4 regions of the Pseudoalteromonas sp. McH1-42 genome follow, and region 4 is predicted to be linked to each of the others. Evidence: predicted binding sites of a transcription regulator. Region 4 holds the regulator's gene; each other region holds the start of a gene.

Region 1 (7,515 bases), on a different contig from region 4:
CCAGCGCATGTTGCCGGGTAAGTCGACTCAGCTGAATGATGCTAAATCGTTTGACGGCCTGGTGGGAGATACAAAAGCCGTCAAAGAAGTGCGTTTTTTGATATCTCAGGTTGCGAAAACAGACGCCAATGTCCTGATCCTGGGCGAATCCGGAACCGGTAAAGAGGTGGTTGCGCGAAATGTGCACTTGCTATCCAACCGCAATACAGGTCCCTTTGTGCCTGTTAACTGTGGCGCTATTCCCGGAGAGTTACTTGAGAGTGAGTTATTCGGACATGAAAAAGGAGCCTTCACCGGTGCTATTTCTGCACGTAAAGGACGTTTTGAATTAGCGCAAGGTGGTACATTATTCCTCGATGAAATCGGCGATATGCCTTTGCAAATGCAAGTTAAGTTGTTACGTGTCTTGCAGGAACGCAGTTATGAGCGTGTTGGTGGTACTAAGCCTATCCAGGCGGATGTACGGGTTATTGCTGCAACGCACCGGAATCTGGAAATCATGATTGAAGAAGGTAAATTCCGCGAAGATTTGTTTTACCGTTTAAATGTGTTTCCCATTGAAAACCCCTCTCTGCGAGAACGTGCTGATGATATTCCTTTGCTATTAAAAGAGTTATTACGTCGTGTTGCAGAGCAGGGTGGCAGCACGGTGAAGTTCACTGATCGCGCGATTGACAGTCTCAAAGCACATAGCTGGCCCGGGAATATTCGTGAGCTTGCAAACCTGGTGGAACGCATGGCGATTATGTTTCCTGAAAAAGTGGTCGATGTGACCGACTTGCCCAGTAAGTATCGTTATATCGAAGTGGAAGCCTATGAGCCGGAATATCCGGAAGAGCTGCTTGAAAAAGACGTCTTTAATGAGTTGTTCAGTGATGGCTTCAGTGACTTTGACGATGAAGAAGAAACACTCGATCAGGATAATATGGAACCGGGCCTGGGGTTACTGCCTGATGAGGGTATCGAGCTCAAAGAGTATCTGGCTGAGATGGAAATTAGTCTTATTACTCAGGCTCTTGAGCGTTACGACTATGTGGTTGCCAGAGCGGCTGAGATCCTCGGTGTGCGCCGTACAACCCTGGTCGAAAAAATGAAGAAGTACAATCTGAATCGCGATTAGAAAGAGTGACTAATTGCGTAATTACGGCACCCTGGAGGTGCCGTTTTTTATGGGGGCTAAAATGTGATGTGCCACACTTATGTGTTTGTTATGGTTCGTGAGCTAAACACAAAGAGCTTGGCTGCGGTTAAATGATAAGGCGCCTCACATCATAGCTTGCTAAGCTGCGCTTTAATATCCAGCGTCTTGTTTGCCTCTAATATGGGTGCCTTGCAAAAACAGTCATCATGATGATCATTGACCATGCCACAGGCCTGCATATGCGCATAGACTGTGGTGGGCCCAAGAAATTTGAAACCACGCTTTTTTAAATCTTTGGCAAATTGTGCGCTTATCTCTGTGGTTGCCTGATAGTCTTCGGGACTGTGAATGGTGTTTATGATTGGAGTAAAGTGGACAAATTGCCACTGATAGTAAGCAAAGCTGCCGAACTCCTGTTGAATTTCGATAAATCGTTTTGCGTTATTAATGGTTGCCTGGATCTTCAATTTATTGCGGATGATCCCGGGATTGTCCATCAGCCTGGTCACATCGTCCTCTGTCATTGCTGCAACTTTGTGCGGCTCAAACTGATGAAACGCCGCTCGATAGTTATCACGTTTTTTTAATATGGTATACCAACTGAGTCCTGCCTGAGCAGACTCCAGAGTAATAAACTCGAACAGTTTATCGTCATTCAGTACCGGCTTTCCCCATTCTTCGTCGTGATACGCAACGTAATCAGGCTTGCTTAAATCGACCCAGTGACAACGTGTGGTCATGATATTGTCCTTAATGTTGACAGTGATTAGAGTCAGTTTAGCGCATTATTAATTGCTGTACAAATAAACAGTGTCAAACTTTTGAAGGCATCCTTACGATTTTAATTTATTGAATATATTGAATTTTAAAGTTGGCATGGCAATTGCTTTTTCTTTGTATCTAGATTTATGAGAGCAACGTCATGGCATTAGCAAAAGTGATTAATCCACAATTTGTGCCAACCACTCAATACAACCCTTGCTTATTACAAGAAGCGTATATGGGTGAGTTGAGCGATTTGCGGCAACAGGCCAGTTGGCTGAGTCATCTGGTCGATACCATGCCAGCGGGTGTGGTGGTATTAGATGGGCAGGGTATGATAGCCAAAGCCAATCAGATAGCCATTGATATGCTGGGTGAGCCACTGGAGGGGGAAAAGTGGTTTAATATTATCCAGCGTTCTTTTTGTCCACAGCAGGATGATGGCCATGAAGTGTCTCTCAAAGACGGACGTCTGATCAAACTTGATATTACCGCCCTGACGCCGGAGCCCGGTCAACTGATCCTGATGACGGATCTGACAGAAACGCGACGCCTTCAGGCCCGTGTTGCACATATGCAGCGTCTCAGTGCTTTGGGCAAAATGGTGGCGTCTTTGGCCCATCAGGTACGTACACCTTTGTCTGCAGCGATGCTTTATGGTGCAAACCTGGGCAGCAGCAAACTACCTGCACAGTCACGAGATAAATTTCACACTAAGCTTATGTCGCGCCTAAAAGACCTTGAAAATCAAGTTAACGATATGCTGTTGTTCGCAAAAAGTGGCGAACAGCAGGTCATTGAACGTGTGTCGATGCAACAGCTATTGAGTGAGGTCAAAGCCGGCGCAGATGCGATGGTGTCATTGCACAAAGCCGAATTGACAGTGACTTTACCTGAGCCGGATATTGAAATTCTGGGCAATAAAACGGCACTGGCAAGCGCTATTCAGAATCTGATCCATAACAGTGTGCAACACATTGGCGCAGGGGCCCAAATAGAGATTTGCGCCCAGCGTGATGCCGGAACAGACATTGTGCGCATCAGTGTGTCTGACAATGGCCCAGGTGTTGACCTGAGTCAGGCAAGCAAACTATTTGAACCTTTTTACACGACTAAGTCACAAGGCACAGGCCTGGGGTTAGCCGTTGTAAATTCTGTCGCCCACTCCCATAAAGGTCGGGTTGACGTTAGCAATAATGAAACCGGAGGCGCATGTTTTAGCATGTTATTGCCTATTACCAGCGAACATTCATCATTACAGGAGGCCGTATGAGCAACAAAATTTTAGTTGTCGAAGACGATGCCGGATTGCGCGAAGCACTTATCGACACACTTGAAATGTCGGGGTTTGAGTGCGTCGAGGCGGATAGTGCTGAACAGGCAGTGATATTGTTAAAACAACAAGTGTTTTCACTGCTTGTCAGTGACGTACAAATGGGCGCTATGAGTGGCTTAGACCTGCTCAGGACGGTGAAGCTAAATTACCCAGATTTACCTGTACTGATGATGACGGCCTACGCCACCATAGACGATGCGGTTGAAGCGATGCGCCTTGGGGCGATTGACTACATGGCAAAACCTTTTGCGCCCGAAGTATTGCTGAATATGGTTAGCCGCTACATGCCTGAAAAAGCGAAAGAAACCGATGGTCCGGTAGTGGCAGATAGTAAAAGCCTGGAGTTACTTGAACTTGCCAAAAAAGTGGCGCGCTCAGATGCCAGTGTGATGGTGCTGGGTCCCAGTGGTTCTGGTAAAGAGGTTCTAGCGCGTTATATTCATGACCGTTCAGAACGTGCTGATCAGCCATTTGTGGCAATTAACTGTGCTGCCATTCCCGAAAATATGCTTGAGGCTACACTGTTTGGATATGAAAAAGGGGCTTTTACCGGTGCGATTACAGCTTGCCCAGGTAAGTTTGAACAGGCACAGAAAGGAACCATATTATTAGACGAAATCACTGAGATGGACTTGGGTCTACAAGCTAAGTTGTTAAGGGTATTGCAGGAAAGAGAAGTCGAGCGGCTGGGTGGTCGTAAAACCATTGAATTGGATGTTCGGGTTCTGGCAACCAGTAACCGTGATCTTAAAGAAGCCGTGAATGACGGTGTTTTCCGGGAAGACTTGTATTACAGATTGAACGTCTTTCCATTGACCTGGTTGCCGTTGTCAGAGCGCAGCGGAGATATCGTCCCACTTGCAGCGCACTTGTTACAGCGTCACTGCGATAAAGCCGGTAAAGAGACTCCTGTATTGTCTCACTGTGCCAAAGACAAACTACTTAGCCACGCTTGGCCTGGTAACGTCAGAGAGTTAGATAATGTAGTTCAGCGGGCGCTTATTTTGCAGCAAGGGTCGGTCATTGCAGCTGACGATATTTTTATCGAGAATTTTGCGCCAATGCTCACAACCGCAACACAACCGTCACTTACGGAGCCTGCTGAATTTACCACAGGTGCTCTTGAGCCGGCTGGCGAGATTACAGTGAACATGAACGAGGATGCAGAGGGGCTGAGCTACAAAGAAGAGCTGCAGGATAAGGAACACCAAATTATTCTCGATACGTTGAACCGTTGTAACGGCAAGCGCAAAGACGTTGCTGAGTTACTTGGGATCAGTCCCAGAACACTCAGATATAAGCTGGCCAGAATGCGCGATTTGGGTTTACCTGTGCCGGCCTAAGTATTTAACTAAGACATCCGGGCAACTACTTGCCCGGATTCATGACCTTCCTGTGACCAGTTTGTGTCACTGTCAAAAATTCGACCCTCAAAAATCTTTCGTAACCTATTGTTTTGATTTGAGTTTAATTTGGCATGCTTTGTGCATTGTTCATGTTATGTATAACTCACAAAGTGAGCCAGACCATGAAAATTCAATCTACCGGACTTTATCAGGAAATGCAGGCAATGGCCTCAGAGGCCGGCCGTGTCAGACCCCAGGACCCGAATAAATTGCCTGTCCAGGCAACGGCGGCAACCTCAAGTGCCCAGTTTGGCGATTTACTCAGTGATGCACTTAATACGGTTGCAGGACTACAGCGAGATGCCAAAGAGAAAGTGACCGCGGTTGAAATGGGTGACCGCAGCGTCTCTCTGGCGGAAGCAATGATAGCCAAAAACAAATCATCAGTGGCCTTTGATGCAACCATGCAGGTCAGAAATAAGCTCATAGAAGCATATAAAGACATCATGAGCATGCCGGTATAAACAGAGTTTAGTGGAGAGTAATCGTGGCTACCAATCAATCAACCGATCTGGCACTTGCTGATGGACAACCCGTTCCAGGAGCTGGTGCTGATGCAGATACGCAACAAGAGCAAAAATCAGGCTACTTTAGTGCTTTGAGCGGTGTTGATATGCTCCGCCAGATTACTTTGGTGATCGCACTGGCTATCTGTCTGGCAATCGCTATCTTCATCATTATCTGGGCACGTCAGCCAGATATGCGTCCGTTAGGTCAGTACCCAACCGAAGAGCTGGTTCAGACACTGGACTTTCTGGATGCACAGAAAATCGAGTATGACCTGGATGGCAATACCATCATGGTTGCAGAGTCTGACTATCAAGATATTAAGCTGAGAATGGCCCGTGACGGGTTCAGTCAGGCACCGAGCAGTGGTACTGATATCCTGATGCAGGATATGGGGTTTGGCGTGAGCCAACGTCTTGAACGTGAACGTCTTAAGCACAGCCGGGAACAACAGTTAGCGCGTACCATCGAAGAGCTGCAAGACATTAACCGTGCGAAAGTCCTGCTGGCGATTCCAAAAGAAAATGTATTCGCGCGACGTGAAAAGCAGCCGTCAGCGACAGTGGTGCTCACATTAAAACGTGGTCGTACACTGGACAGTGAAGAAGTTGATTCAATCGTTGATATTGTTGCTTCAGCGGTACAGGGCCTGACGCCGGCACGTGTTACTGTGACAGATCAGAATGGTCGTTTGCTCAATTCTGGCTCCCAAGACTCTCTGGCTGCACGCTCTCGTAAAGAATATGAAATCGAGCGTAAGCGTGAGCAGGAATATCTGGAAAAAATTGACAGCATCATGATCCCAGTAGTGGGGCTGGGTAAGTATACCGCTCAGGTTGATCTGACGATGGACTTCAGCGCGGTGGAAGAAACCCAGAAACGTTTCAACCCCGACTTACCCGCGGTGCGCAGTGAAACCACCTTTGAAGAAAATAATGTCGGTGGCCTGGCTGTAGGTATCCCAGGTGCACTTACTAATCAGCCACCGGTGAACTCCAATATTCCTGAAGTGGCAGGCCAGGGCAATGGTTCCGGCACGACACCGTCACGTGTCCACAAAGAGGCCACACGTAACTATGAACTGGATACCACCATTTCACACAAGCGTCAGCAAACTGGCGTGATCCGTCGCATCAGTGTTTCAGTGGCGGTGGACTACATGAATAAGCCAGATGCCGAAGGCAACATGGTAATGACTGCGCGCTCACAGGAAGAGCTCAACAATATACGTCGTTTATTGCAAGGTGGCGTAGGCTTCGATATGCAGCGTGGTGATGCGCTGGAAGTGGTGACCGTACCTTTTGTACGTGAAAATATTCTGGAAGAGAGTGACTTGCCACTGTGGGAGCAGGAATGGTTTATGAAAACCATCCGTCTGGTTATGGGCGCGCTGGTTATCATCGTACTAATACTGGCGGTTGTCAGACCTATGCTGAAGCGTCTGATTTATCCAGAGGATACGCTGGAAGATTATGATGAAGATGCGCTAACCTCGGGTGTAGACCTTGGCGACAGTACTTTAGATATGCTAAACAATGACTTTGATGAATCAGCAGTTGGCTTCTCTTCCGATGGTACATTACAATTGCCAGACTTACATGGCGATGAAGATTTGCTTAAAGCTGTTCGTGCACTGGTTGCCAACGAGCCAGAGCTGTCTTCTCAAGTAGTCAAAGCATGGTTAACTGAAGATGAGTGATGAAGAACAAAAACAACTGCCGCCGGCGTTTGATGTAGATAAACTGGATGGGGTCGACAAAGCCGCCATCCTGCTACTCAGCCTGACGGAAGAAGATGCCGCCCAGATCCTGAAGCATCTTGAACCGAAGCAGGTTCAGAAAGTGGGTATGGCGATGGCGGCACTCGATGACTTATCGCAGGCCAAAATCAGTGCGGTACATAATCTGTTTATCGAGCAGATCCAAAGTTTCAGTACCATAGGCTTCCAGTCAGAGGACTTCATTAAGAAGGCACTGACCGCCGCACTTGGTGAGGACAAAGCCGCCAGTCTGATCGATCAGATTGTGATGGGCTCTGGCGCCAAAGGTCTGGATTCATTGAAATGGATGGATTCTAAGCAGGTGGCGAATATCATCCGTAACGAGCACCCGCAGATACAAACCATCGTACTGTCTTATCTCGAGCCGGAGCAGTCAGCTGAAATATTGTCGCAGTTCCCCGAGAAAGTGCGGCTTGACTTGACAATGCGGATCGCAAACCTTGAAGAAGTTCAACCTGCGGCATTGCAAGAACTGAACGAAATCATGGAGAAACAATTCGCAGGTCAGGCTGGTGCGCAAGCTGCGAAAATGGGCGGCCTAAAAGCCGCTGCGGATATCATGAACTATCTGGATACCAACATC
Region 2 (7,515 bases), on a different contig from region 4:
GGCTCCCATTGCTGATGCCAGCATGAGCGCATCGTCACCGCTGTTGCGCATGCCGTAGTAGCCGACAATATATGCTTTGTTTTTTGCTGCCATTGTGCTGCCTCGTTAAGTTAATATACTTAGGTATTGCAGCTCTCGTGCCATAATTTAAACAATTGTTTTTAAATGATTTATTGTGAACTTAAGCAGATTGCGAATGCTTAATTTGCAAAAGGCGATGCGTTGTCTGAAGTGAATTACCAAAATAAAAAAGCGGGTTTGCAAAAAGAAAGCCACCGACTAAGCGGTGGCTCTACATGAAAAGACAGGTGTGATCCACAATGTGCTCCCTCAATGAATTTAGTAGGCTCCTTTGGCACCAATGACGCAAGGAATAGTCTTAAGCAAAATGGTGACATCATTCAGCGCACTTTGCTCACTGATGTAGCGCTTATCCAGCTGCACCTGCTGTGCAAAAGTCGTGTCGGCGCGGCCGGTGACCTGCCATAAGCCAGTCAGCCCCTGCTCGCTGTTAAGACGGCCTAACTCATGCGGTTGGTATGCGTGTACTTCTTTTTCCAGCGCTGGGCGCGGACCTATTAGCAACATATCTCCCCGTACCACATTCATCAGCTGGGGTAACTCGTCGATTGAGTACTTGCGAATGAAAGCACCAATACGGGTAATACGCGGATCATTACGATATTTAGCGCACACACCTTCACGGTCGCTTTGTGCCGGGTCTGGATTGCGAAAGCGCGGATCCTCCGGCATGTACATAGAACGAAACTTATACATGGTAAAACGGCGGCCCAGTTTACCTACCCGAACCTGTTTGTATACACATGGCCCCTGACTTTCCAGCTTGATCAGCGCTATAAGCACCAGTAAAAACGGGCTGAGTAAAAGTAATCCGGTGATCGCAGCCAGGCGCTGTAAACAGGCTGGAATACCATGGTGACGACCATCTGTTTTGGTTTGCTCAGAAGCAGATGATGACATTGTATTGTATTGAGTTGCAGTGGTTTTTTTGATGCTATACATGATTAAAGTCCTCGCAAAGCTTGTTGTAATACATAAACACGGAATAGAAAAATCGGGTTACCGAGCACATAGCGGTTAAACTTGGCTTTGGGCTCCTGGATCAGACGCCAAACCCATTCAAGGCCCAGCTCTCTCATCCACATGGGGGCACGCGCTATATTGCCGGAGAAAAAATCGAATAAGCCGCCGACCGCCAGCGCACACTGCGCCTGGAGTTTATGCTTGTTGTTATCTATCCAGAGTTCCTGGCGAGGCGAGCCCAAGGCGACCAGTACAATGTCGGCACCGCTTTGATTAATACAGTCGACAACCTGATCATCATCATCAAAATAACCATGTTGCACACCCGCGATACGCAAGCCCGGGTATTGCTGGCGCAAGTTGGCAGCGGCTTTGTGTGCAACGCCGGGCTGTGCACCGAGTAAAAACAGAGACCGTTGATTTTCAGCGGCAGCCTGGCAAAGCCCGGGCAACATGTCGGTGCCATTGTTGTTATCGGCCAGGTTCATGCCCGCTTTTCGAGCCGCTATCCGCATACCTGAGCCATCAATAAAGTTCCGGTCACTGTTTTGCAGTACCTGATAGAGCTGCGCGTTACCAGCCGATAAATTGACCGAGTTGACGTTGATGTAGTAAGCCGACTGGCACCCTTGTGTGCCTGTTTCCGCCGACCCTTTTACGACCCAATCCACTGCAGCCTGCATGCGCGTATTGCTAAACGGAATACCAAACAATTCACTGCTCGATGGGGTACTTGCCGATTTGCGATACAAACCCAGACACAAGATCACCTTAAATACTAATAAAATATCTGCGAACAAAGACTGGTTATGCTGCGCATGGAGCAACGCGAGTGGCTTATCCGCACTGAGCCCGGTCAGGCTATGCAACCAGAGACAATCGAATAGTCCAGGCTGACCGCAGGGAGAGTGTAAACGCGCCACCCGGGGCATGCTCACGCCGTCACGTAGCAGCGGGTTACCGACAAACCGAATACGACCACTCACAACATTTAACAGCACTGCGCTGCGCTTGAATACGCCGACCTGCCAGCCGAGCAACGACACAGGCTGAGCACTCACGTCTATCCAGGTCTGGCGTCTCAGTGGCGCTTTAAAACAAATTAGCGCAGCCAGAGAATTGAGACAGAACAACGGCACTAAAACGATAACTAACAGCAATGCAGCGCTGACTCTAAGTGCTTTGCGTGCACCTGACTCACTTGCGTGTGTTGAGTGTGTGGATAAGTAAGTAGACATCGCTTCCTCCGCTGTTCAGTTCATTACATCGAATAGATAGCGAGGACCATGCCAAAATTTAAACCGTTGATTTAAATTGAATTTTAAGTTTTTCTGGAGTTCTATTCTCAGCTAAATTGCATTGCATTTTGAGAATTTTCTTATTTTGAAAAGCGTCGATGTGACGCTTATAAGGAGGAAAAATAACCTGGATACAACGTCTGGATTTGGCTCAGCGCCGCTGGAATGCGCAGTTGCACCACAGCGAGCTTATCCGCTTGCTCGTCCGGGCGGGACAGACTATACCCGAGCAACAGACGTGAACATTTGAAAATCAACGTATGGAAGCATTTATCCACCACTGAGCATTTCAGCGGTCCGTAATTAAAGTGACGAATATAGTCATCCAGGTGTGGCTCACAGGTGTTATTCCAGCGTCGCTCCAGCTCACCGACGCCCTCGCAATCCTGTGCATAATGGATCACATGGCCATTTTCTCCCCAGCCAATTCCCCGGGATTCAGCCACCGGCTCGGTCATCGCAGCGATCAGTGTATCCAGCCACTCAATTGCCTGTGGGCAGTTGCGCATCAGCATCACGCCTGAGTTAAACGCACCACTGTAACCCCGAGCCAGAAACAGGAACTTCTCGGCGTCATCCAGTTTATCCAGTGCCGGGCACGCAGGCTGGATACAGGCATCCGCATCAACAAACATCACCTGTTGATAACCCGCCTGTAATGCCGCTTTCAATAAAAACAACTTCAGCCAGCAACACTCAGCGCCCAGCCGATTCAGCCAGGGCCGTGTGACGACCACATAGTCATAGCCCATGCGCCTGGCATAGAGACGTTGACTGTTCAGATAACGTCGATAGCGCCACTGATACCCATTCAATGCCACGCTAAATATCAAAGTGTCTGTTTGAGACGATTGCATGCCGACCTCCTTTATCTTCCCTCTCTCATGAAGCAAGTATTGCACCGTTTATAGAAAACACCGCATAGGCTGACTTTTCATACTGAAGGTTAATTTCAGTCGGTCAGCATTTTTTTGTTTGCAAAGCGCAATGCAGTGCAATTTGCAAAAAACCCTGACACCACAGAACAAAAAACCACAAGTCACTGATAAATAAAAACTAAATTTTTGGCACGTTTCATGAAATATCCAGTACAGACGTAAAAAATTGAAATTAACTGGAGCGAATATGATGAAACTGCTTAACCCACTCTACCCTTTGATGACCTGCGGACTGCTGTCTTTTGCAGCCGCAGCAGTTGAACAGGCCGACGGCCAATATGTCTGGCAATTTCAGTCTGGTGAGGCCTGGCCCACAGGCTACAACCAGTCTACCGGCAAGCCCGACTCGATGATTTATGCACGTGAAGAGTATAGCCGCGAATTTTTCCAGCGCATTCAAAACGCACTGCCCGAAGCGAGAATTAATGAGGCCTTCATCACAGGTGACGAAGGCTCAACAATTCACCTGGTCGAAGACGCCGAAGTGTTTGTGACGTTTATCCATGAAGGCGCAGGGTACAAAAACTCCTTCGGTTACTTTACCTTCGACCCGGAGAATCCGCCGCAATCACCCGAAGAGGTGCAGGAGACCATTGTCTTTCCAAACCTCAGCTACCCACACCTGACCAATGGCCACCGGGTCAGTATTGGCGAGTTTCCGGCAGGCACCAGCATTGGCTTCTTTATTGCGGCAAACGGGTTTTGGTATTACACCGGTGTAAAACCATTTAAAACTCCCTACTACTACTCCTTGTCTGATCTCAATCCGGAGAGCAACGAAACCTTGCGTCAGCACTGTGTATTGCTATTGGATGAAGAGCAGCAGGAAGTAGTCATCGGCTTCGAAGACTTACCCCGCACCTGGGGAGACAACGACTTTAACGATGCAGTATTCAGCGTAAAAAGCTCACCCGCGACAGCCATCTCCGCCCTCAACCTGACGGTTATGCCGGAGCAGAACGACAGCGATGCCGATGGCATTGAAGATGAGCTGGATGAGTTCCCCAACGATTTTGACCGGGCCTACAGCCAATATTATCCGAGCGCAGAAGGGGTCACGACACTCGCTTTCGAAGATAACTGGCCTGCCCGTGGTGACCATGACATGAACGACCTAGTAGTTAAACAACGCATTCGCTTTACCTACAATGCGGATAATCAGATCAGCGGATTCATCATCAATGGTTGGATCACGGCGCGCGGTGCAGCCTACCAGAATGGTTTCGGTCTGCGTCTGATGAACAGTAATCCGGCACTGATTAAACAAGCCACACTCACGGTTGACGGTGAAAGCTATGACAAAACGGCAGAGGACGGACAAACCAACGCCGTGCTGTCATTGTGGAGTAATACCCATGTCTTCACCACCACAGGCCAGTCTGGCCAGTGCCAGCACTTTAATACGGTGATGACCTGCGATTACTTTGAACCTGTACCATACACCTTCGATGTCAGCTTTGAACAAAGCCTGGATGCACTGAGCATCAACGATTTCGATTTTTTCCTGTACAGAACACAAGACCGCTCACTTGAAATTCATATGGCAGATTTCCCACCAACAGACAAGTTTGATGCTAACCGCTTTGGTACAGCCGATGATACCTCAGATGCACAAGCGGGCCGCTACTTCAGAACAGCCGAGAACCTGCCCTGGGCCTTGATAATCAGTAATGACTGGCACTACCCCAGAGAGTATCTCGACGTAATTTGGGCGTATCCTGCCTACGAAACCTGGGTGGAAAGCAATGGCGAACAAGCTCAGGACTGGTTTATGACCAACGAACGCACCACCCACACTTTCAGCGCACACTAAGAGGATATGACCATGAATAAATTAACTAAATTTTCAGCTTTAACCTTGGTTTGTTTCACTTTGAGTGGCTGCGGAGGCGGTGGTGGTGAAGGTGGCTCAACGGGCACCTCAACCAGCAGCAGTAATACGGCCACAGCACCGGCAAATAACACCAGTACACCTGCGTCAACCCAGACCACGCAGAGTCAAAGTCAGACGCAGAACGACGGGGCAGCAACACCCGCCGAGCCGACAGAGCCTGCACCAAGTTACGAGCCGGACCCGACATTGCTTGACAGCCAGGCTGAAACCTCTAACGACTTGCATGTCAAAGCGGATTTTAACTTTAGTACCAGTAAAACGGTGACCTTAGATCTGAGTGGACAGGATGTGCTGGGAGACAGTCTGGCCAATAAGATGGTGAAAGTCTATGCCATACATGAGGTGGTTGAAAGCTATGAGGACGAGGCGATGGCCGACAAAGCCTTGCTGGCAACGGCGCGCTTTAACAGTGCCGGACAGATCACCATGACACTGGATATTCCGGTCAATTATAAAACCCTGCTGATCAGCGTAGACGGTATGTTACAGAGCAATCATTTGCTCACCGAGCTGAATATGCAAGCCACCACAGTGGCACATCAGTTCAATTAAACAATGATAGTTCCTCGCAAAACCGCCTGTGCCTCTCTTCGCAGGCGGTTTTATTGTTCACCGTAAACTCCAGTATATAAATGCTTCAAATTGTCTAAGACTGTGTAATACTTCTATTAACACGCGTTAACTCAGGCAGGATTACATGGAACCGGTTACTAACATTACCTTGCTGTTCGTCGATGACGAACCCCTTATTCTACGCTCCCTCACCCGCGCGCTTAAAAATGAGCCCTATAAAGTGTTCACCGCGTCAAGTGGAGAAGAAGGCCTGGCCTTGTTAGAACAACACCCTATCGACGTCGTTGTTTCAGATAAAATGATGCCTAATATGTCTGGCATTGAGTTTCTGGCTCAGGTCGCCGAGCGCTTTCCGGACACCATTCGCATGATGCTCACCGCCTTCACCGAAGTGGAAGACCTCATTGATGCCATTAACCAGGGCAAGGTATGGGGCTATATGCAAAAGCCTTTCGACATCGGCAATATCAAACTCACACTCGAGCAGGCCGTTCAGACCAAAATGTTGGTGGCTGAACGGAATATGTTGCGGGCCAGCTTGCAGCGCTATCATAGCTCAATCAAGTCGCAGTTTTATCGCTTTGTTGGGGGCTCTATTGCCATGCAAATGGTGTATAAAGCCATCGAAAAAGCCGGTCCTAGTCAGGCCAATGTTTTTATCACCGGGCCCAGTGGAACGGGTAAAGAACTGGCCGCCGATGCCATTCACCGCGCCAGTACACGCAAAGATAAACCGCTGGTGTGTATTAACTGTGCGGCGATCCCCAGTGAACTGATGGAATCAGAAATCTTTGGTCACATCAAAGGCGCATTCTCAGGGGCAGTCACGAACCGCGATGGCGCAGCCACACAAGCCGACGGCGGCACCCTGTTTTTAGATGAAATCGGCGAAATGGACATGAACCTGCAGGCTAAGATCTTGCGCTTTGTCCAGTCAGGTACTTTCCAGAAGGTCGGCAGCGGCAAAGAAGAAAAGGTCGATGTACGTTTTATCTGTGCGACCAACCGCGAGCCGCATCAGGCCATTGCCGACCAACGGTTACGTGAAGACCTGTTTTACCGTCTGAACGTCATTGCCATTGATTTGCCCGCATTGCATGAACGAGATCACGATGCCTTGCAAATTGCGCAGCACTTTTTGAGCAAGTTCAGTGAAATCGAGAACAAAGTCTTTGTTGGTTTTTCAGCTGCCGCCGAACAGCTCATAGTTAATTATGACTGGCCGGGTAATGTACGTCAGCTCGAAAATCTGATCCACAGCTGTGTGGTGATGTCCGATGGTCCCCTCATTACCGAAGACACGTTACAAATGCAGCTTAAGCTCAAGCCGAGCGATGCCCAGGCTTTGCTCAATGGCCAATCAGGCAACGCCTCTGCCGCTCACAGCACACCAATGCCGCAACCGGTGGCAGTGCAGGAAAATGGCTATGCCGCCCCTCAGCCACCAGATGTCACTTCTGCCAATCAGATTTGTTCTCTCGCCGAGGTTGAGCGTATCGCCATAGAAAAAGCCATTGCAGCATGCGATGACAATGTGGTGAAAGCTGCCAGTTTACTCGAAGTTAGCCCCTCAACGCTGTATCGCAAAATACAGCAATGGGGGGACAATAAAACCGGCGCCTGATCCCCTCAGGCACGCTGTCTATGCAGATTGCAAATTGCAAAATCGCCATTGCAAAATGCGATCTGCACTCCTCCCCCGTGACTAAATTTGTTCAGTCTATCGCCTTCGAACTGGGCGTCACCATCTCAACCAACCTATTAAAAC
Region 3 (7,515 bases), on a different contig from region 4:
GAGCCCGATTCGAAAGGGTCGGGCTTTTTTGCTATGTGCGATTTAAAAAGTTATATAACTTCCCAGTCACAAAGCCCATACCACCGTTATCCGGCACTTGATGCGGAAACTGCTCACAGGCCACGCGGAGAGTATAAATGGCAAATCACTGCCAAGCGACTAATTAAGTTATTTTCGCCCTGTGCGTCTATGTAACCACATATCCAGACGAAGCGCGCTGAAGCTTTCTTCAGGTTAAAGTAATACAGAGAAAATGGTTTAACTGCTAACAGGTCAAACAGTAAATTTGAAATGCACTACGGCCTGGCGATCATAGCAAGACACTTCGTTAAATTATTTTAAACAAGACGATCAAGCATGCATTATCGGGGAAGCGCACAAGTGTAGTATTATCGATATCCACCCGGATGAGTTTTCACACTTGTGCATGTTTCGCCTGAGGATGTTTCTGGATGTCCAATGGCAGCGAGCGGTTAAATACAGTAGTAAGTCATGCATGGCAGCATAGAAGTGGGCGTGCAATTCTCACTGTCACAGAAATGACTGGGAGGTGGCAAAGCACCACAGATCTGAGGTGTTACAAGTTCTGGTACTGTTTTTAAGTCTGCAGATAAGCTTTTGACCTGCTTTTTATTGAGTTTCAGCTTCATCGTTTTTTCCTTGCAAAGATTAATCATCGAGGTGATTGAAAAATGTACAGTTGGTTTTCGCTTTTGGCAATGCTTTTTATCATTACGCCTGACATTCATTATAAGCAAGGCCGGTGATATCGATGATTCTCCACATACTCAATACAGCTCCCAGCGCCCCTTCAGAATTGCACTCTATTGGCCTTCGCTGGGTAATAACAGCGTAAGACCGTAATATCGATTATGAAACCGCTATCATAACGACTCTTTACTCTCCTGAGGTTAAATGGCTGGGCACATTGAGGGGCAATAATACGTCGCTTTTTAAGATGAGAGGATATGGCAATTAGTATTTCTGGCTGGTTTAAAGTGTAAATAAACCTGATAACCAGTTGCTCAATGATCAAATCCAGCTCACATCACCAGCTGCGCTGGTGATCTTTAATTGCAGTATAAAGGCTAAAAAGGGGCCTGATGCATTGGCTTATAGGTTTTTGGGTATAGCGCAATGCCTGGTTTTTGGCGTTCAGGGGCTGTACTCTCTTCAATCGTAAATCATACCACTTTCCCTCACGGTGTCATATATCACAACAAGTCGAAGCCACATTTATCCTCTAGGATTTGGCTCCAAGGAAGATTAAAAGCTATTTGATTAATATAAAGAAATTAGCCAGTGCTGTGGTTTAGTCTCTTACTAGATACCTTGTAATGGTGATATCGGCAATGCGGCAATTTTCCGCCACATAAATATTGGCCTCATTCTTGCTTTTATCTCATCAAGTCAATTTTTTGGAGTCGGGTTATGGCAATTAGTTTTGATAAAGCGTTGGGGGTTCATCCTCACACTATGCTGATCCGCTCTCAGCGTGCTGAAATTTTAGCAAGTAACATAGCCAATGCAGATACCCCTGGATATAAAGCTAAGGATATCGACTTTGGCCAGGCTTTTAAAGCGGCAAAATCGGCACAGCTAAGCGGCAATAAGATGGTCAGAACCAATGAGAATCATCTTAGTGGTGGGACTCAGCTGAACAATGGTGTTGAACTATATCGCACGCCAAATCAAGCAGATACAGGCGATGGTAACTCAGTGGATATACAAGTGGAACGAAACTTGTATGTACAAAACGCATTAGAGTACCAAGCTAGTTTGAATTTTTTATCTGGTAAATTTAAAGGGCTGAAGAAAGCCCTGAGTGGTCAAGGTGGCTAATCATGAGTTTATATAATGTTTTTGATATAGCGGGTTCAGGCATGAGCGCCCAGAACGTCCGTTTGAACACGACCGCCAGTAATATTTCCAATGCAAATAGCATCAGTTCTAGTCAGGATAAGGTGTATAGAGCTAGGCACCCAGTTTTCGCCGCGGAGTTAAACAAGGCTGCGGCAGCTCACCCGAATACCATGGGGTCTTCGGTTGGAGTGAAAGTACTGGGGATCGTAGAAAGCGATAAACCACTGCAGGTTGAGTACAACCCCAACCATCCAAGTGCTGACAAAGACGGGTACATCTATAAGCCAAATGTGAATGTGGTTGAAGAGATGACAAACATGATCTCTGCATCGCGTTCGTACCAAACGAATGTTCAGGTAGCGGATGCCGCTAAGCAGATGCTTAGCAAAACCTTGCAACTTGGTCAGCGCTAAGTGGGAGTATAGCCAATGAGTAACGAAGTCAATTCAGCAACCTCGACCTATGTCGATTCATTGCGTTGGCCTGACAAGCAGGTTCCGACAGAAAAGAATGATGAGTTGAAGCAGGAGGATTTCTTTGCGTTATTGACTCAGCAGTTGTCTTATCAGGACCCGAGCAAACCGGCTGATAATGATCAGATGATTGCACAAATGACAAACTTCACCATGGCCGAGGGTATCTCTGACCTAAACACGAAGTTTGAATCATTGGCTGATTCTATGACCTCGAATTCTGCTTTGCAGGCGTCGACTTTGATCGGCAAGAAAGCGCTACTGGAATCAGACACAATTGAGCACGGCCCGGACATGCAGTCGCGGGGTTCTATTATTGTGACCGAGCCTGTAGAAAAACTGACGGTCAGTATTCTTAATGATAAAAACGAGCTGGTAAGAACCATAGATCTTAAAGATCAAAATGCTGGTGCAGTTCGCTTTGACTGGGATGGTAAAAACACTGATGGTGACATGTTACCGCCTGGAGATTACACAATAAAGGCTGAGGGCTCTGTAAACGGTAAGTTTACAGCCTTGCCTACAGCGACTTTCAGAAATATTGAAAGCGTCAATGTCAATGGTGCAAGCGGCATCGTTATCAACACTAAAGCGGGTGCCGTGCGGCTTACTGACGTCGCGGAATTAGCCTAATTAAAAAGATTTAACCTTAATCGCAAGAGGTGAGAGTATGAGTTTCAATATTGCATTAACTGGTTTAGCTGCGGCTCAGAAAGACCTGGATACCACAGCTAACAATATCGCTAACGTTAATACGACGGGCTTTAAAGAATCGCGTGCTGAATTTGCATCTGTGTATGCATCTTCCGTATTTAGCGCTGGTAAGACAAAAAATGGTGATGGTGTGCAAACCACTATGGTTGCGCAGCAGTTTCACCAAGGTTCTTTGAACTTTACGCAGAACTCGCTGGACCTGGCGATTACAGGTGAAGGTTACTTTGCAATGAGTGAAGAGCTGGGAGCTCAGGACTTCACTTACTCTCGTGCAGGGGCCTTTAAACTTAACAAAGACAACTTTATCGTTGATGCTCAGGGTAATTTTTTACAGGGTTTCCCTGTTGACCCAAGTACCGGTGACACGACCTCAATCAGTTTAAGTACATCATCAGCACTGCAAATCCCAGATGCTTCTGGTTCACCACGCGCAACCACCAGTGTGTATTCATCTTTCAACCTGGACTCACGTGCTTCAGCGCCAACGTTGGCATTTGACCCAACAGAAAGTGCAACTTACAACAGTTCTACTTCAACAACGATTTACGATAGCTTGGGTGAACCGCATATTCTTCAGCTTTATTTTGTAAAAGAAGATCCTGCAACCAACCCCAATGAATGGCAAGTGTATGCAACGCTTAATGGTACACAGTTTAATACATCGGGAGCAAGTGGCGCACCACTTGAGCCGATAACTGAGTTTCAGTTTGACCAAAATGGTTTGCCATCCACGACAGGTAACCCGCAAGTTGCGAACACAGGCACAACTTTTAACTCGTTTGCAATCCCAGCGGGTGCAGGTGCTGGTTTATCAACTTTGCTTACAAACGGCGCAACATTCCCAAGTAACGTGGAACTGAATTGGCGCGATGAAGCAAACACCTCAAACAAACTACCTACACAGTTCGCCAGCCGTTTTGAGGTTAAAGCGCTTGAACAAGACGGCGCTACAACGGGCCGATTGGCGGGGATTGATATCGGCGGTGACGGTAAAATTGTCGCATCTTACAGTAATGGTGACTCAACCTATTTGGGTCAGGTTGCCATGGTGCGTTTTTCTAACTCTCAGGGGTTGCAGCAAGTGGGCAATACCGGATGGAAAAAGAGTTTAACATCAGGTGAGCCTATTGCGGGAGAGCCTGGTTCAGGAACACTGGGTTCAATCAACTCCTCAGCATTGGAGCAGTCCAATGTTAACTTAACAAACGAGCTGGTAGACCTGATCAGTGCGCAGCGAAACTTCCAGGCAAACTCGCGGGCACTGGAAGTCAACTCAACACTTCAGCAGAATATCCTGCAGATCCGATAATCAAATCCAATCACCTCTTGAGGCCGCATTTAGCGGCCTTTTCATTTTCTTGACGATCATCTTGGCATCTATATTGCTTTATTCAGTATAGATTGAACAATTTTTAGGTCGTTCCCATGGATAAAATGCTGTATGTCGCTATGTCAGGCGCCAAACAAAACCTGGTTGGTGTCGGGCTGAAGGCAAATAACCTGGCTAACGCCAATACTACCGGGTTTAAGGCTGACTTTGCACAGGCCCGTTCAATGCAGGCATTTGGCGAAGGGCTACCGACACGCGTGTTTGCGATGCAGGAGCGCCCAGGCACTATGATGACAGGTGGTGCCATTACTGAAACCGGCCGGGATCTGGACATTGCGGTAGATGAGAAATCCTGGATAAGTGTTGTAGATGCCGCAGGCGATGAGGCTTATACGAAAGTTGGCACACTGAACATCACGGCAGATGGTGCACTGGTTACCAGTCATGGTCGTCAAATAATTGGCGAAGGTGGGCCCATTATATTGCCTTTGCCAGTAGAGAAGGTGGTGTTCAGTGATGATGGCTCAATTCAGGTGCGCCCCCAGGGGGCACCTGCCAACTTTTTAGAAGTGGTCGACCGGTTAAAGATTATTAGCGCAGACAATAGCAAACTTGAAAAAGGCAATGATGGTTTGTTCAGACCAAAAGAGGAGTTGCTCGAAGACGGCGTATGTGGGTTTTGTGAAATTTCACCTACCGCCAAAGTCATGAGTGGCTATTTAGAAATGTCCAACGTGAACCCGGTTCACGAGATGGTAGACATGGTAAACCTTCAGCGCCAGTTTGAAATGCAGATGAAACTGATGAAAACAGCTGAAGAAATTGATGAGCGACACACTTCGCTCCTGCGTATCGTTTAAGAGAGTGAGGTATAGATTATGAACCCAGCATTATGGATCAGTAAAACCGGCCTAGATGCCCAGCAAACTGATATTTCGGTGATTTCGAATAACCTGGCGAATGCCAGTACTGTGGGCTATAAGAAAAGCCGCGCAATATTTGAAGACTTACTCTATCAGAATATTAACCAACCAGGCGGTCGTTCTTCTCAGGATACCGAGCTTCCATCAGGCTTGATGCTTGGCGCGGGCGCCAAGGTGGTGGCCAACCAGAAGAACTTTTCGCAAGGTAACATGCTGAGCACTGAAAACTCATTGGACTGGATGGTTCAGGGACCGGGTTTTTTCGAAATTCAGATGCCTGACGGCACCATTGCATACACGCGAAATGGCCAGTTTACCACTGATGAAGAAGGTAGGATCGTGACCTCTGGTGCAGGCTTTCCGGTGCAACCTGAAATGAATGTTCCGGACAATGCCAATTCCATCACCATTTCTCAGGATGGTGAGGTTTCTGTCAGTATTCAGGGTGAAGCTGCCAATACGGTTATCGGCCAGCTGGTAATAAGCGATTTCATTAACCCATCTGGTCTTGAACCGATTGGTCAAAACCTCTACACCGAAACTGCTGTCAGCGGTGCGCCAGTTCAGGGGAACCCGGGTGTTGAAGGACTTGGCTCTATTGTGCAGGGGGCGCTGGAAACTTCGAACGTTAATGTTACCGAAGAGCTGGTCAATTTGATTGAAACACAACGGGTTTACGAGATGAACTCGAAAGTAATCAAGTCAGTTGATGAGATGCTTAGCTACATTAATCAGCAGCTTTAAAAGATTGGGGGTAGTATGGACAAGTTACGTACACTAGGCCTGTTTGCGGCAGGCTGTATAGCACTTAGTGGTTGTACAACAACGCAAAATAAAGATGTTAAACGGGACGATCCTTACTACGCGCCCATGTATCCGGAAGCTGAAGCTGCGCCAGTCGTGCCAACAGGTTCGTTGTTCAACGCTTACGCCAACGATCTGTACTCAGATAAAAAGGCGCTTCGAACCGGGGATATCATTACGGTGGTGTTACGAGAGTCAACTCAGGCTTCAAAAGCGGCCAATTCTAAACTGGACAAAGATAGTGAAGTGAATGTTGATCCTATTCTGGGTTTAGGCGGCGCTGCGGTCAACTGGGGAAGTAAAAGTATTCAGTTGGATGCAGGCTCAAATTCTTCATTTCAGGGGGATGCGCAGGCCAACCAGTCGAATAGTCTTATTGGTAATATCTCGGTCAATGTGATGCGGGTGTTGCCAAATGGAAACCTGGTGATAAGAGGCGAGAAATGGCTGACACTGAATACCGGTGAAGAGTTTATCCGTCTCGAGGGGTTAGTCAGACCACAGGATGTCAACGCTGATAATACAGTGGAGTCAAACCGTATTGCCAATGCACGTATTCAGTACTCAGGTAAAGGTGATACGCAGGAAGTGCAAAGTGCAGGTTGGCTGACTAAGTTCTTTATGAGCGCCATAATGCCATTTTGAGGAAGCAAACTATGAAATTATTTAATGTGCTCGTGCTAACGATGGCACTTATCGGCAGCCAGTTTGCGCAAGCAGAGCGTATCAAAGACGTGACCATGGTTGAGGGAGTTCGTTCAAACCAACTGGTTGGTTATGGTTTGGTAGTGGGCTTACCCGGTACAGGGGAGCAAACTCGCTTTACAGAGCAAAGCTTCAAGGGCATGTTAAACAGCTTTGGTATTACTATGCCTGCCAACCTAAAGCCGAAGATCAAAAATGTGGCAGCCGTAGCCGTTCACGCAGAGTTACCAGCCTTTGTGAAGCCCGGTCAAACTATTGACGTCACGGTGTCATCTATTGGTAGTGCGGGCAGTTTGCGTGGCGGGACTTTACTGCAAACGTTTCTTAAAGGTGTAGATGGTAATGTCTATGCGATTGCTCAGGGCAGTATGATCGTGGGTGGTCTGGGTGCTGAAGGGCTAGATGGCAGCCGGGTTGTGATCAACACGCCAACAGTTGGTCGTATTCCAAATGGTGGTACAGTTGAACGTGCTGTCAGGAGCCCGTTTACCCAGGGAGATCATATTACCTTCAACCTGAATCGCCCCGACTTCACAACCGCGAAGCGTCTGGCTGATACAATCAATAATCTGGTCGGCCCACAAAGCGCACAAGCAATGGATGCCGCATCCGTGCGAGTCATTGCACCTCGCGACCCTTCTCAACGCGTTGCTTACCTGTCGACTCTTGAAAACCTGGAGTTCACACCAGCGGATACCTCAGC
Region 4 (7,515 bases):
GTGTTTATCGGTGGCCTAATCTATATCTCAAAAACAGGCAAAACCGACCAGGACGATCCGCTTATTTCCGAAGCCTGTGATGAAGTTCCAAGTGATGTCCCAATGAGCAAAGCCATATTTTGGCTGGTTGTGGGGATGATTTTATTGCCGGTGAGTGCCGACTACCTGGTCGACGCAGCCGTCGACATTGCAAAATACTTTGGCATGAGCGACCTGCTGATCGGTCTGACTATTATCGCTATCGGAACCAGTTTACCTGAGTTGGCCGCCTGTGTGGCCGGCGTGCTCAAAAATGAAGACGACCTGGTACTGGGTAATATCATCGGCTCAAACATCTTTAATATTCTGGCAGTGTTGTCCATTGCGGGGATCCTGAATCCGGCAACACTGGACAGCAATATTGCAAACAGGGACATCTATGTCATGCTCGGCGCAACAGCCGCATTAGTGCTGATGAGTGTTAGCCTCAAAGGGCGCCGACAAATTAACCGTGTTGAAGGCGGGCTACTCCTTGGTGCATTCTGTGGTTATATGTACTTTATTATATAAGGATTCAGCATGAGCACGCACAATTTTATTGGTTCTGCCAAACAGGTACTAGAAATCGAACAACAAGCGATTATCGAGATCGCCCAGTATGTTGATGCACGATTTACTGCTGCCTGTGAACTCATGTTGCAATGCCGTGGTCGAATCATAGTGATCGGCATGGGTAAGTCAGGTCATATTGGCAATAAAATCGCGGCGACACTGGCCAGCACGGGCACGCCAGCATTTTTTGTTCACCCGGGTGAGGCTAGCCATGGTGATTTAGGCATGATCACGGCTGATGATGTGGTATTACTGATCTCTAACTCAGGTGAGACGCACGAAGTATTGGCCATCGTGCCGGTAATCAAACGCATTGGCGCGCAAATCATCAGCATGACGGGTAACCCCGAGTCGAACATGGCAAAGCTGGCAGATATCCATTTGTGCATTAAAGTCTCCAAAGAAGCCTGCCCATTAGGGCTCGCACCAACGGCCAGCACCACAGCTACTCTGGTCATGGGAGACGCCTTAGCGGTGGCACTGCTCGAAGCCCGCGGCTTCACGGCAGATGACTTTGCCTTGTCTCACCCTGGAGGCAGCCTGGGTAAGCGTCTGCTGTTAACACTGGCGGATGTAATGCATTCGGGCAAAGCGGTACCCGTTGTATCGCAAGGCTGCACGGTGACCGATGCCCTGTTTGAGATGTCAGGCAAAGGTCTCGGCATGACCACCATTGTCGATGCAAAGGGGCAGCTCCAAGGCTTGTTCACAGATGGCGATTTACGCCGTATTATTGAGCAAAGACTGGATTTACACAGTACCCCGATAGACTCCGTCATGACCAAGCAATGTACCACAGTGACACAGGATATGTTGGCTGCTGAAGCATTACATATCATGGAGAAAAAACGCATCAATGGCCTGATTGTCATTGATGAGCAAAATTGTCCAATCGGCGCGTTAAATATGCAAGATTTGCTGCGAGCAGGAGTATTATAAATGCTGTTTTCCGATCTATATCAACCCATCGATGATACTGTTGTACAAAAAGCGCAGGCGATTAAACTGCTGATCTGCGACATCGATGGGGTATTCTCTGATGGCCGCATATATCTGGGCAATCAGGGCGAAGAGTTAAAAGCATTTAATACCAAAGATGGTTTCGGCATAAAAGCCCTGATCAATGGCGGCGTTGAAGTGGCAGTAATCACGGGGCGTCATTCACACATTGTTCAGCAGCGCATGACTAGCCTCAACGTTAAGTACATCTATCAGGGTATGGAAGACAAGTTGCAAGGCTACGCTGAGTTGAAAGACAAATTGCAGCTGGCAGATCACGAGATTGCCTATATCGGCGATGATGCACCAGACTTACCTGTGATGCTCAAAGTCGGTCTGTCTGTGGCCGTGCAAGACGCTCACCCTATGGTAGTTCGTGCAGCTGATTACAGAACTTTGTTACCCGGCGGGTTTGGTGCGGTTCGGGAGCTGACTGACTTACTGCTGCTCTGTCAGGGCAAATCATTGGGTTATGAAGGCAGTAGCGTATGACCGTACTTCGCGCCTTATTGCTCGTTGTATTCAGCCTCACCATGTTATGGCTGTGGTATCCCTATTTAACGCAATCGGGACAGGTCGCACCGCGATCAGAAGAAGTGCTGGCTAAACCCGATTATGTCGCCATCGATCTGAAGCAAACCAATTACGCAGAAAATGGGCAGCTCAGCTATCAAATTACGGCAGATAGAATGGAACTCTATCAGGAGCTAGGGTTTAGCCACTTTACCGCGCCGATTTTTACATTGCACAACGACCAACAAAACTGGCAACTCAAGGCCAATGAAGCCACCTTATATGGCAACAATACGCTGATTTTGGAAGGTGAAGTGCAGGCAACAAATCTGACGGCTGATGCCATGATAAAGCACATCAACGCCGATCATGTGCAAGTCGATATTAATGAAAAGCACATGCGCTCTGAACACCCAGTAGAAATTACCGGGCCAAACTTAACGATTTCAGGTAAAGGCTTAGTGGCCGATCTCAATACCGAAATCATTGAACTCATCAACCACACTGAAACAATTTATTATGAGCAATAAATTAACCTGTTCCTTGATCTTACTGTGCACTTTGAGTGCCTTTCATCCTGCAGCTTATGCAGAAAATACAGCTGCTGATCAGGTGATTATCAGTTCTGGCACTCAGCTGGCCCAGTTGCAAACCAATATTGGCGTATTCGAGGAAAACGTCGAAATCATTCACGGTGACCGGAAAATTCTGGCCGATCGTCTCGAGGTGCACCGTCGGGAAGAACTGGGTAAAAACAAGCAGCTGCTGGTTGCAACAGGCAGCCCAGCCGTATTTCAAGAGCGTCAGACGGATGGCTCTTTACTCAAGGCAACCGCCAAAGAAGTGCGCTATGACGTCGCAAACCGCATGCTCACCATAAAAGGCGGTGCAGAGATCAGTCAGGCAGGGCAAAAAATTAGCGCGCAAACCATCGTTTATGATATGGAAAAGAAGCTGATCAGCGCACAGCGCGGGGAGCAAGAACAAAACCGTGTGAGAACCATTCTGTTACCTGAAAAAGAGAACCCCCAGCAACCAAAAGAGAAGGGTAATCCGTGAGTAAATTAACCGCCACCGCACTGGCCAAAAGCTATAAGGGCAGACAGGTTGTTAAAAACGTTGAGTTAAGCGTTGAAGCTGGCAGTATTGTTGGCCTCCTTGGCCCAAATGGCGCAGGTAAAACCACCACTTTTTATATGATTGTCGGCCTGGTGCCCAGTGATAAGGGCAGCATACATATTGACGAACAAGACATTACCTTATTGCCAATGCATAGCCGAGCAAGACTTGGGATTGGTTACCTGCCACAAGAGTCCTCTATTTTTCGCAAGCTGACCGTCTATCAGAACCTGATGGCCATTTTAGAAACTCGTAAAGAGCTGAACAAAGAACAACGAGAAGTCATCCTCAATGAGCTGTTAGATGAGTTTAATATCCAGCATATTCGCGATAGCCAGGGTATGGCACTATCGGGCGGTGAACGACGCCGGGTAGAAATTGCCCGCGCCCTTGCGGCAGATCCAAAATTTATCTTATTAGATGAGCCTTTCGCTGGTGTTGATCCTATTTCAGTGTTAGATATAAAGAAAATTATAGAACACCTGAAAAACCGTGGGATAGGCGTACTGATCACTGACCACAACGTGCGTGAAACGCTGGACGTCTGTGAGAAAGCTTATATAGTGTCACATGGTGAACTGATAGCAGCAGGCACCCCGGAGCATGTTCTGGCCGATCAAACCGTGCGGGATGTCTACCTAGGTGAGCAATTCAGGCTATAGTTATAAAATTAGAAGTAAATAACAAAAAGGATTGTTAGAGATACATGAGGCAATCGCTACAGCTGCGCATGGGGCAGCAACTGACAATGACACCACAACTGCAACAGGCTATTCGTCTGTTACAGTTGAGTACGCTAGATCTCCAACAAGAAATCCAAGAAGCGCTTGATAGCAACCCTTTGTTGGAAGTGGAAGAAGGTGAGTCTGAATCACAAGATAATGAAACTCAGTCCAAGTCGGATTCCGATTTGGAGCAACCTACAACGAGTGACAACGACAGCTATGAAGAGGCGGCTGTCAGCGACTACGAACAAGACAGCGATGCTGCACTAAACAAAGACACCGTCAGCGACGATTTGGCAATGGACGTAACCTGGGATGAGTACATCAGTGCCGCACCGGCAAGCAGTTCAGGCCCAATGCCGGAAGACGAAACCATTTACCAGGGTAAAACGACTGAGACATTGCAAGAATACCTGATGTGGCAGTTGGAACTGACGCCTTTTAGTCCAACAGACAGAGCCATCGCCCTTGCAATTGTAGAAGCGGTTGATGACGCAGGCCTGTTGACCATCAGCTGCGAAGACATCGTCGAAAGCATGAATCAGGACAACGATGACGAGCTGATCGAGCAGGATGAAGTAGAGGCCGTACTGAAACGGATCCAACTATTTGACCCCGTTGGGATTGCTGCACGCAGCCTGCAAGAATGCCTGTGCATTCAGCTCAACCAGTTTGACCCAAATACCCCCTGGCTTGCACAGACCAAAGAAATTCTGACTGAGCACATAGATCTGTTAGCCAGCCGGGATTACCGCACTTTGATGAAAAAAACCAAACTCAAAGAAGCGGATCTGAAAGAAGTAATGACCCTGATCCACGGCCTAAACCCGAAACCTGCCGCCAGCATAGTGCAAGAAGAAGCAGACTATGTGATCCCGGATGTGTCGGTTAAAAAAGTGAAAGGGCGCTGGGTTGTTGAACTCAACCCCGATTCAATGCCAAAAATTAGAGTGAATGACCACTACGCTGCGATGTCCCGTTCAGTCAAGTCCAGCACAGATAGTCAGTTTATTCGTTCACACTTGCAAGAGGCAAAATGGTTCATCAAGAGCCTGGAAAGCCGCAATGAAACTTTATTAAAAGTTACTAATTGCATTGTGCAGCAACAACAGGCATTCTTTGAACATGGCCCCGAGGCAATGAAGCCGATGGTACTGAATGATGTGGCCGAAATGGTCGACATGCATGAGTCCACGATTTCACGTGTAACAACTCAAAAGTATATGCACACGCCACGCGGTATCTATGAGTTGAAGTATTTCTTCTCAAGCCATGTCAGCACTGAAAACGGAGGAGAATGCTCTTCGACTGCAATCAGAGCATTGATCAAAAAGCTAATTGCCGCAGAAAATACAGCTAAACCTTTGAGTGACAGCAAGATTGCGGACGTATTGGCAGATCAAGGGATCAAAGTGGCTAGACGTACAATTGCCAAATACCGAGAGTCTTTGGCTATCCCACCGTCCAATCAGCGTAAAAGCCTGATTTAGACGTAACTACAGAAGGAAAATGCTTATGCAACTAAATTTAACTGGTCGACATGTAGAAATCACCGATTCGTTAAGAGACTATGTAACAAACAAGTTTGCGAAGCTAGAAAGGCACTTTGATCACATCAATAATGTGCATGTTATCCTAGATGTCGAAAAGCTCATCCAAAAAGCAGAAGCCACATTACATGTGAACGGGGGAGAAATCTTTGCCTCAACCGAACACCGGGATATGTATGCCGCAATAGACGGACTTATCGATAAGCTTGACCGCCAGGTGATCAAGCACAAAGAGAAGCTAACTCGACATTAATCATGAAACTAAGCTCATTGATTTCACAGGACTGCAGCAAAGCTGCGGTCCTTTTTAATAGTAAGAAACGTATTTTAGAGTACATCAGTGAGTTGGCTCAAAGCCAGCTTCCAGACAGTAATGCCCATGACATCCTTGATGCGCTATTGAGCCGCGAAAAACTCGGTAGTACGGGGATCGGAAAAGGGATAGCCCTGCCACATGGCCGCATGGCAGGCATAGATAAAGTGGTGGCTATGCTGCTTGTTAATCAGCAAGGCATTGCCTTTGATGCCATTGACAATCAACCCGTCGACATTTTTGTGGCACTCATCGTACCCGAGGGAGAAAATCAACAACATTTGCAGACCTTGGCAACGATCGCTGATAAACTTAAAAACAAGGTGTTTTGTAAACGTATCAGACAAGCTCACAATGATCAGGAGTTATTCGCGATAATTGAAGAGTTTGACAACTAACGGAGAGTTTCTGTGCAGTTAATTATTGTCAGTGGTCGTTCTGGCTCAGGAAAATCGGTCGCCCTTCGCGTGCTGGAAGACTTGGGTTATTACTGCGCCGATAATATCCCAGTCAACTTGCTGCCTGCATTGGTGCGCAGTGTGTCAGACAGCTATGATAAAATTGCCGTGAGCGTTGACGTACGTAACCTGCCAAAAGATCAGCAAGAACTCGACGATATTTTGGAATACCTCCCCGGATTTGCAGAACCCAACATATTCTATCTGGACAGTGAAGATCAGATCTTAATCCGTCGCTTTTCAGAAACACGCCGCCTGCACCCGCTGTCATTGGCTGATCTGTCGCTGGACAAAGCAATTAAAAAAGAAAAAGAGCTGCTTGACCCGCTTATCCGCCGCGCCAATATCACCATTGATACCACGGACATGAGTATCCACCAGCTGGCAGAGCGTATCCGGGAAAAGATCCTCGGTAAAAAGGACAAACAATTAATCATCACCTTTGAGTCCTTTGGCTTTAAGCATGGTATTCCGAAAGAAGCCGACTACGTGTTTGATGCCCGCTTTTTACCAAACCCACACTGGGAACCAGACCTTAAACCGTTAACCGGTTTAGATAAACCTGTTATTGATTACCTGTCTAGCCACAGCTTAGTGCAAAAATTTACCTGGCAGATCCAGACCTTTGTGCAAACCTGGTTGCCCCATCTGGAACGCAATAACCGCAGCTACCTGACCATTTCAATTGGCTGTACTGGTGGACAACACCGTTCCGTATATCTTGCCCAAACGTTAGGTGAGCGTTTTGCCCGCACCCACAACAATGTGAAGATCCATCACCGCGAACAAGAAAAATGACACAACGCTTTGAAGATACCTTTCTGATCCAGAATAAGCTGGGGCTACACGCTCGTGCAGCCAGTGTGCTGGCAGAACTCTCCACTCAGTTCGATGCCAACATCACGCTGTTTCAGGGCAGTAAAGAAGCAGAGGGTGACAGTGTACTGGCTTTATTGCTACTTGAAAGTAGTCAGGGCAAAGAAGTCAAAGTCGTCTGCGAAGGGCCAGATGCCGAACGCGCTTTACATGCCATTGGCAATCTCATTGCAGATAAATTTAACGAATCAGAGTAACTCCTCTTCACTTTTCTCCGATCAGACAGACACAAAACTGCCGCTTCATGACGGCTTTCTTCGCTTTTTTTAGATATACCAATTGATATTAAAACAGCTATAATTATCATAAGCCTATAATCAATGCGCTATATACTCGTTGACAAGCCTACTTGTCGACTATCCAACCTGGGA

Evidence for each region. The regulator sigma-54, encoded in region 4, starts transcription at its own class of promoters, with help from an activator protein. The targets are predictions, from matches to a motif close to GTTGGCACGNNNNTNGNNT.
Region 1: the regulator sigma-54 is predicted to act here: its motif matches at 4,711-4,729, upstream of fliE (flagellar hook-basal body complex protein FliE).
Region 2: the regulator sigma-54 is predicted to act here: its motif matches at 3,406-3,424, upstream of MHN31_RS15095 (LruC domain-containing protein).
Region 3: the regulator sigma-54 is predicted to act here: its motif matches at 4,420-4,438, upstream of MHN31_RS18600 (flagellar basal body rod protein FlgF).

What each region holds. Positions count from the first base shown of each region.
Region 1 covers NZ_JAKRFU010000021.1:94,221-101,735, reverse strand. Annotated here, with positions in the region: gene MHN31_RS18350 (sigma-54 dependent transcriptional regulator) at 1-1,120, shown strand, start outside; gene MHN31_RS18345 (DNA-3-methyladenine glycosylase I) at 1,270-1,881, opposite strand; gene MHN31_RS18340 (ATP-binding protein) at 2,064-3,176, shown strand; gene MHN31_RS18335 (sigma-54 dependent transcriptional regulator) at 3,173-4,582, shown strand; gene fliE (flagellar hook-basal body complex protein FliE) at 4,768-5,109, shown strand; gene fliF (flagellar basal-body MS-ring/collar protein FliF) at 5,130-6,851, shown strand; gene fliG (flagellar motor switch protein FliG) at 6,844-7,515, shown strand, end outside.
Region 2 covers NZ_JAKRFU010000016.1:28,310-35,824, reverse strand. Annotated here, with positions in the region: gene MHN31_RS15115 (polysaccharide pyruvyl transferase family protein) at 1-93, opposite strand, end outside; gene MHN31_RS15110 (sugar transferase) at 340-1,023, opposite strand; gene MHN31_RS15105 (WecB/TagA/CpsF family glycosyltransferase) at 1,026-2,282, opposite strand; gene MHN31_RS15100 (hypothetical protein) at 2,450-3,199, opposite strand; gene MHN31_RS15095 (LruC domain-containing protein) at 3,468-5,093, shown strand; gene MHN31_RS15090 (hypothetical protein) at 5,106-5,726, shown strand; gene MHN31_RS15085 (sigma-54 dependent transcriptional regulator) at 5,872-7,371, shown strand.
Region 3 covers NZ_JAKRFU010000021.1:151,727-159,241, reverse strand. Annotated here, with positions in the region: gene flgB (flagellar basal body rod protein FlgB) at 1,432-1,842, shown strand; gene flgC (flagellar basal body rod protein FlgC) at 1,845-2,276, shown strand; gene MHN31_RS18610 (flagellar hook assembly protein FlgD) at 2,292-2,969, shown strand; gene flgE (flagellar hook protein FlgE) at 3,007-4,359, shown strand; gene MHN31_RS18600 (flagellar basal body rod protein FlgF) at 4,476-5,240, shown strand; gene flgG (flagellar basal-body rod protein FlgG) at 5,259-6,047, shown strand; gene flgH (flagellar basal body L-ring protein FlgH) at 6,063-6,752, shown strand; gene MHN31_RS18585 (flagellar basal body P-ring protein FlgI) at 6,764-7,515, shown strand, end outside.
Region 4 covers NZ_JAKRFU010000010.1:195,398-202,912, forward strand. Annotated here, with positions in the region: gene MHN31_RS10650 (calcium/sodium antiporter) at 1-549, shown strand, start outside; gene MHN31_RS10655 (KpsF/GutQ family sugar-phosphate isomerase) at 559-1,530, shown strand; gene kdsC (3-deoxy-manno-octulosonate-8-phosphatase KdsC) at 1,531-2,082, shown strand; gene lptC (LPS export ABC transporter periplasmic protein LptC) at 2,079-2,633, shown strand; gene lptA (lipopolysaccharide transport periplasmic protein LptA) at 2,623-3,162, shown strand; gene lptB (LPS export ABC transporter ATP-binding protein) at 3,159-3,884, shown strand; gene MHN31_RS10680 (RNA polymerase factor sigma-54) at 3,929-5,437, shown strand; gene hpf (ribosome hibernation promoting factor) at 5,463-5,750, shown strand; gene MHN31_RS10690 (PTS sugar transporter subunit IIA) at 5,753-6,208, shown strand; gene rapZ (RNase adapter RapZ) at 6,221-7,066, shown strand; gene MHN31_RS10700 (HPr family phosphocarrier protein) at 7,063-7,341, shown strand.